DNA from 3 places in the Micromonospora zamorensis genome. Region 1 is predicted to be linked to each of the others. Evidence: riboswitches for the same ligand, from Rfam matches in the RefSeq annotation. Region 1 holds a riboswitch; each other region holds the start of a gene.

Region 1 (2,245 bases):
CCATGCGGCCAGCATCAGCCCCGAGCAGTCGTACGAGTTCGGGCCCTCGGCACCCCAGACGTAGGGCTTGCCGATCTGCGCGCAGGCGAACTTGACCGCCGTGCCCGCAGCGCCTCCGGGATAGCTGCCGGGGCAGGGCGCCGGACGCAGCGGACCGCCGCCCCCGTTGCCGTACACCTTGAGGCGCAGCTTCTGCAGCCGGTCGATCTCCTCGTTGATCTGCTTCTTCTTGGCCGCCAACTGGGCCTCGGTGCGGGCCAGCTGGGCCACCATCTCGTCCAGCGGCGCCTTCTGCGCGGCCAGCTCGTCGCGCAGGTCGGCGACCTCGCGTACGTCCTGCTGCTGGTTGTGCGCGAACCGGTCGAGCATTTCGAGCTGGCTGACCACCTCGCTGGGTGACCGGCTGCCGAGCATCGCGTTGACGGTCGAGACGGTCTCGCCCTTGTACGCGCGCACGGCCAGCGCGCTGACCTTGTCCATCGCGGCGTCGACCTGCCGCTCGAGCGGGGCGATGCGGGCGGCCAGCGCGTCCGCCTGCTTGCGCTTGACGGCGAGGTCGGCTCGGGTGGCGTTGTGCCGTTCGATGATCGGTTCGAGTGTGTTCCAGTCGGCGTCGATCTGGCGCTCGATCTCGGCGACGGACGGGTCGGCGTGGGCGGCCGTGGCGCTGCCCGTCAGGACGACGGCGACGCCGACCAGTGCGGCGAGAGCGGTGGTGAAGCGGGACCAGCGTGGGCGCGGCACGATCGACGTCGGGACGGCGAATGCCGACCGCTCGGACGACGGCCGCGGGGCATGGAGTGCCACCGGGGTTCCGTACTCCTTCTTCCTGACCGCCTACCGGGTTAGCTGACGGGTTCGGGCGGGAAGTCGGCGCCCTACCGCAGTGGCTGCGGATTCACCCCGAGGGACATGGGTCCCCGGTTCGCTCGGAAACGACTCGGCGGTGTCGGTCCGTTACCGCCCGGGATGGGCGGAGCTGCTGTCGGGCCGACAAATGACCAGAGTAGAGACGCCCGTTACCGATCCGCAACCCGTACGGCCGTGACACTCCGTACCGATCGGGTGGGGGTCACCGACCGTGTGTGAAGAATTCTTTCTCAACATGTCGATAGATGGAAAGGTATTGACGCGGACTCTCCAGCGGCGCGATGGTGACCTGACCTCTACCCGCGAGAATCTAGGGGGTTCGATGCACCATCCAACAGTGTCGGCCGGCTGGCGCGCGCTGCTCGCCACGACCGTCGTTGCCGCCGCGAGCGCGGTGCCACTCTCCACGGCCGCCACCGCCGCACCCACCGCCGATCGCCAGCAGCAGTACGCCGCCGCAGCGACCGAGTACGGCGTGCCGACGGGCGTGCTGCTCGGCGTCTCCTATCTGGAGTCCCGCTGGGACAGCAACGCCGGCACACCGAGCACGAGCGGCGGCTACGGCCCGATGCACCTGACCGACGCCCGCCACGTTGCCGCTCTACCCGGGCGCGGCCACCACGACGCCGGCGCCGAGGACCCACGCGGTGACGACTCCCGGCCCTCCCGGGTGCCCGCACCCCGACCCGTCGAGGCCCCCGCACCGACCGCCGCCGCGTTGCAGACCGTGGACGCGGCGGCCGCACTGACCGGTGCCACCCCCGAGGCGCTGCGCACCGACGCGGCGGTCAACATCCGGGGTGGGGCCGCGTTGCTCAGTGCGTACCAGCGAGAGTTGGGTGCGCCGGTCGGAGCGGACACCGACCCGGCGGCCTGGTACGGCGCGGTGGCCCGCTACGCCGGTGCGGACAGCGCCGACGCCGCCGCGGCCTTCGCCGACGAGGTCTTCACCACCATCGCCGCGGGCGAGTCCCGGATGACCGACGACGGCCAGCGGATCACCCTGCCGGCGCGCGCGGTACAGCCCGAGCGCTCCTGGTTGGACCGGCTGGGCCTGCGCCGGTTGGCCCGCCCGGACGGGCTGGAGTGCCCGCGCACCATCTCCTGCGAGTGGATCCCGGCACCCTACGAGGCGTTCGGCGACGGGGACTACGGCAACCACGACCTCTCCGACCGGCCCGCCCGGCAGAAGATCGAGTACATCGTCATCCACGACACCGAGGCGAGCTGGGCGACGACTCTGAAACTCGTCCAGGACCCGACGTACGTGAGCTGGCACTACTCGCTGCGCTCGGTCGACGGGCACATCGCCCAGCACGTCAAGACCAAGGACGTCGGCTGGCACGCGGGCAACTGGTACGTCAACGCCAAGTCG
Region 2 (2,245 bases), 490 kb from region 1:
GCTCACCTTCGTGCTGCCGGGCATCGGCGCCGGCAGGTCACCTCTGCTGGTGGCGGTGGTCGGCGCAGCCCTGATCATGTTCGTGGTGCTCTACCTGACGCACGGGGTCACCGCACAGACCTCGGTCGCGGTGCTCGGCACCCTGGGCAGCCTGGTGCTGACCGGCGTGCTCGCCACCATCGCCACGGCGGCAACCCACCTCACCGGCTTCGGCAGCGAGGACGCCACCACGCTGTCGATGTTCCAGGGCGACGTGGACCTGCACGGTCTGCTGCTCGCCGGGATCATCATCGGCTCGCTCGGGGTGCTCGACGACGTGACGGTCACCCAGGCGGCCACCGTCACCGAGCTGGCGCACGCCAACCCCGGCCTGACCCGGTTGCAGCTCTACCGGGCCGCGACCCGGGTCGGCCGCGCGCACATCGCCTCCACTGTCAACACCATCGTGCTGGCGTACGCGGGCGCGTCGCTGCCCCTGCTGCTCCTGCTCACCGCCGACGCACGGCCGATCGGGCAGATCCTCACCAGCGAGTTCCTCGCGCAGGAGATCGTCCGCAGCGCGGTCGCCACCCTCGGCCTGATCGCCGCCGTGCCACTGACCACCGGGCTGGCCGCAGTGGTGACCGCAGCCGGGCGCACGGACGCCACACCGTCCACCGACGCTTCCGCCCCGCGACCTCAGCCGGACCGGGCGGAGGCACTGGCCGCACTCATCTCACCGCGAGCGGGTCGCTCCGACGAGCCGGAACCGACGCGGACCCCACCCCCATCCACCGCCACCGACGGGTGGCCGGAGCCGAACAGGAGCACGGATACGGCATGGTGACACTCCTCAGCGTGACCAGATCGGGCGTCCACCCTGAGAACCACGTCACTGGTCACTCAACGCTATGGCGAAATGACGCTTTTGGTCGGCATCCAGGCGTAGCTCACACGACCGACTCTCGGGTAACCTCGCTGCCGGTTACCGATGAAGGCGCGAAGCGGCGCCTGCGGTGCCACCGCCCAATCGCCAACCGGCGAATCGGGGACCCAGGTACGTGGGGTGAATCCGCGTCAGCGGTAGGGGCCACTTCCGCCCCGAACCCGTCAGCTAACCCGGTCGGCGGTCGACGGAAGGGAACATTGTGACGGCACCCCTACGCCGCTGGTTGACACCCGTGGTGGCCGTGATCGCCGCATTGACCGTGCTCGCCGGGCCCCTCCCGGCCCACGCCGCCCCGACGACCCCCACACCGTCCGGGCACGAGGAGGACGGCGAGCCGCAGCTGCTCACCGACGTCATCGAGCAGGCCAACCGCGACTACTCCGCCGCCAAGTCCCAACTGGACAAATCCAAGAAGCGGCAGTTGGAGCTGGCCCTGGAGGTCGACCGGGCAAAGGCCGACCTGGACGCGTTGACCCCACAGGTCGGGCTGATCGCCGCCCAGTCGTACCGGACCGGCCGGATCGGCGCGCTCGCGATGCTGCTGGAGAGCAAGGCTCCCGACGCCTTCGTCCAGCGCGCCGCGGTGCTCGACGAGATGAACATGGTCAATGAGAAGAAGCTCGCCGAGGTCAACACGGCGAAGGCCCGCGCCGAGCAGGCCAAGCTGGCCCTCGACGCGGAGGTCCGCGAGCAGCAGAAGCAGACCGCCCTGATGGCGAAGCGGAAGAGCGAGGCGGACAAGGCGCTCTCCCTCGTTGGCGGCAAGGGCTTCACCGGCGGCCTGGTGGACGCCACCTCGAAGGTGGCCAAGATCGGGCCGGGTCGCACCGCCGACGGTGACTGGAAGCCGCAGTCGTGCAGCGAGAATGACCCGACCACGTCCGGTTGCGTCACGCCCCGCACGCTGCACGCGTACAAGGAGGTCAAGGCGGCCGGCTACAACCGGTTCGTCGGCTGCTACCGATCCGGTGGGCCGTGGGAGCACCCGAAGGGCCGTGCCTGCGACTGGTCGCTGCAGAAGAGCGGCTTCGCCCCGTGGCACAACGATGACACCCGGAGGTACGGCAACAACGTCGCCGCCTTCCTCATCCGTAACGCCGACCGGCTGGGCATCTACTACGTGATCTGGAACCGGCAGATCTGGTTCCCGGCGACCGGCTGGAGTTCGTACAGCGGGCCGTCGAACCACACCGACCACGTCCACATGTCGCTGCTCTGACCCGCTGAACCCTCGCCGAGGGCCGTTCCGCGTCGCGCGGAGCGGCCCTCGTCGCGTCAGGCGGCGGCGGGCGCGGCCGGGTCGAGGGGCCCGGCCTC
Region 3 (2,245 bases), 2.1 Mb from region 1:
CGTCGCTTCGCGGGGGCCGGGGCGCTGCCCACCCCGCATACCCCCCGCACCCCCGCCGAGTACGCCTCCCGGGAGCGCTACCTGCATCGCGCGGCGGCGGCGGCGCACTGGCGGGGCGACCTGACCATGGCGCAGTTCGGCGACGTGTTCGGGCACCGGCACGGTTGGGATCCCCGGCGGCACCCGGTCGAGCAGGAGGTGCTGCTGAGCCGGGCGATCCGGGACGCGAGGCTGGCCGACTACCAGGCCGCAGCCACCCGGGAGCGGGCCGCCTGGCGGGACGCGGAACTGGCCGCCGAGTCGGCCCGCACTCTCGCCGAGGAGGCGTACGCGGCAGCGGCCCGGCTGCGGCCGAACCCGGTACCCGCCCGCCGGGCGGCTACCCGGGCGTTCCGTCCCGCCCTCGCGGCACGTTGGCGCCCGGCTCGCGCGGGTTGAGCCCGATCCGTTATGTGAGCCCGGTCATGTCAATGGCGAATCGGGCGTCGGGCACGATTGGCTCGATTCTTCCCGTGATTGTGGCCGCATAATTGGCGGCCTGTCCGGTTGTCGCCCGCAGGCGTCGCCGTAACCGGTTGTCCCATCGAGTCACATCATCGGCAATACGCGCAGAAATTGTCGCGCCGATTGGGGTTTACGCAGGTGAACCCGGCTTGGCAGGGTGAGAGCCGGCCAGTACTGTCGTCCTGTCCGGTGCGGTAACCGTTCGCAAGAGGCGACGCCGCGCCGACCCGCTCAATCGTGATCTACGAACCGGGGACCCATCAGTAAGTCCGGGGTGAATCCGCGAGCCACGGCCCGCGGTAGGGCGATCTTCCCGCCCGAATCCGTCAGCTAACCCGGTAGGCGGTGTCGGAAGGAGTTCCATCCTCGTGCAGCACCTTTCCACCCCTCGGTTGTTCCTTCGCCTCCACGGCGTAGCGGTGCCCCCGCTCATTCGTCCAGTGACGGTGAGCTGACCCCCCCGGGTCATCGCCTAACCGCCCGGCCACGCCGGGCGTTCCCCTGAGCGGTTCACCATCCGCGGACCATCGTCCGCGCGTTGGCGCCTGCCCGGATGCCGGTCCGGCCCCGGTGTGCCGCTCTCCCCCCGATCCGTGGAGGACCCCGTGAAGCACACCCTGAAGCGTCAGCTCCGTCGCCTCACCACCGAGCGCCCCTACCAGATCGTTGTCGCCTCCGCTGCGGCCCTCGCGATCGCCAGCACCACCGGCGCCCTGGTCACCAGCGCCGACGACGCCCCGGCCAGCCAGCACACCGTGACCACTGTCGCCGAGATGCGCAGCGACACCGCTGCCTCCCGCAGCGAGGCGCGCGACGCGTCCCCCTCGGCCAGCACCGCACCGACCACCGCCGCCCCCGCGCCGGCCACCAGTGCCGCGTCACCCGCGGCCAAGGCCAGCAGCAACCCGGATCTGACCCGTAAGCCGGAGCGGCCGAAGCCGCCGGCGACCAAGGTGCTCGACTACGACTACCAGGCGCAGAACACGTACTACAACTGCGGCCCGGCTGCCACCCGCAACGCTCTCAGCGCCGCCGGAATCGACCGCACCCAGAACGAGCTCGGCGCCGAGCTGGGCACCACCGAGATGGGCACCAACTCGGCCCTGGACACCACCCGGGTGCTCAACGCCGAGGTGAAGGGCTCCCCGTACCGGACCCGGATGTTCGCCGGCACGCCCAGCCCGGCCCAGATGGACCAGCTCCAGGCCGACGTCGTCAAGGCCATCACCGACGGCCGTGGCGTGGTCGCCAACGTCGTCGGCGACGCCACCGACACCAACGGCGGCTGGCACTCCTACGGCGGCGGGCACTACATCGCCGTGGTGGGTTACAAGGACAACGGCCGGACCGTGCGAATCGCCGACTCGGCCAACGCGGCCGACGCGTCGTACTGGATCACCACGATCGACCTGGCCAACTGGATCGCCAGCCGGGGCTACTCCGCCTGACCCAGGCACGTTGACCGCTTCGGGCGCCGTCCCCCACAAGGGGCCGGCGCCCGCGGCGTCTTCACCGAGCGGTCAGGCCTGCGCCGCATCGACCACCCTCGTACCTGGTCGCGAACCGTGGGAGACTGCGGCCGTGGTGGATGAATCAGGTGGCCGGGCAGGCCGTGGGCCGATCCTGTTGCTGCTGCACGGGATGGGGGCGACCGGGGACGTCTGGCTGCCCTCGGCCCCACTGCTGAAGCAGCACTGGCCCGGGCGGTGGCTGGCACCGGACCTTGCCGGTCACGGCTGGT

What was found. A riboswitch is a leader RNA that binds a small molecule or an ion and turns the genes downstream of it on or off. The one in region 1 is predicted to bind cyclic di-AMP.
Region 2: it holds a riboswitch for cyclic di-AMP, as region 1 does, so the genes downstream of both, GA0070619_RS30885 (coiled-coil domain-containing protein) here and GA0070619_RS28480 (C40 family peptidase) in region 1, are expected to answer to the same signal.
Region 3: it holds a riboswitch for cyclic di-AMP, as region 1 does, so the genes downstream of both, GA0070619_RS06360 (C39 family peptidase) here and GA0070619_RS28480 (C40 family peptidase) in region 1, are expected to answer to the same signal.

Annotation. Positions count from the first base shown of each region.
Region 1 covers NZ_LT607755.1:6,361,937-6,364,181, reverse strand. The annotation lists gene GA0070619_RS28480 (C40 family peptidase) at 1-807, opposite strand, end outside; cyclic di-AMP (ydaO/yuaA leader) riboswitch at 821-956, opposite strand; gene GA0070619_RS28475 (N-acetylmuramoyl-L-alanine amidase) at 1,208-2,245, shown strand, end outside.
Region 2 covers NZ_LT607755.1:6,849,285-6,851,529, reverse strand. The annotation lists gene GA0070619_RS30890 (YibE/F family protein) at 1-826, shown strand, start outside; cyclic di-AMP (ydaO/yuaA leader) riboswitch at 993-1,123, shown strand; gene GA0070619_RS30885 (coiled-coil domain-containing protein) at 1,128-2,147, shown strand; gene GA0070619_RS30880 (carbonic anhydrase) at 2,204-2,245, opposite strand, start outside.
Region 3 covers NZ_LT607755.1:1,409,528-1,411,772, forward strand. The annotation lists gene GA0070619_RS06355 (hypothetical protein) at 1-438, shown strand, start outside; cyclic di-AMP (ydaO/yuaA leader) riboswitch at 723-864, shown strand; gene GA0070619_RS06360 (C39 family peptidase) at 1,098-1,952, shown strand; gene GA0070619_RS06365 (alpha/beta fold hydrolase) at 2,086-2,245, shown strand, end outside.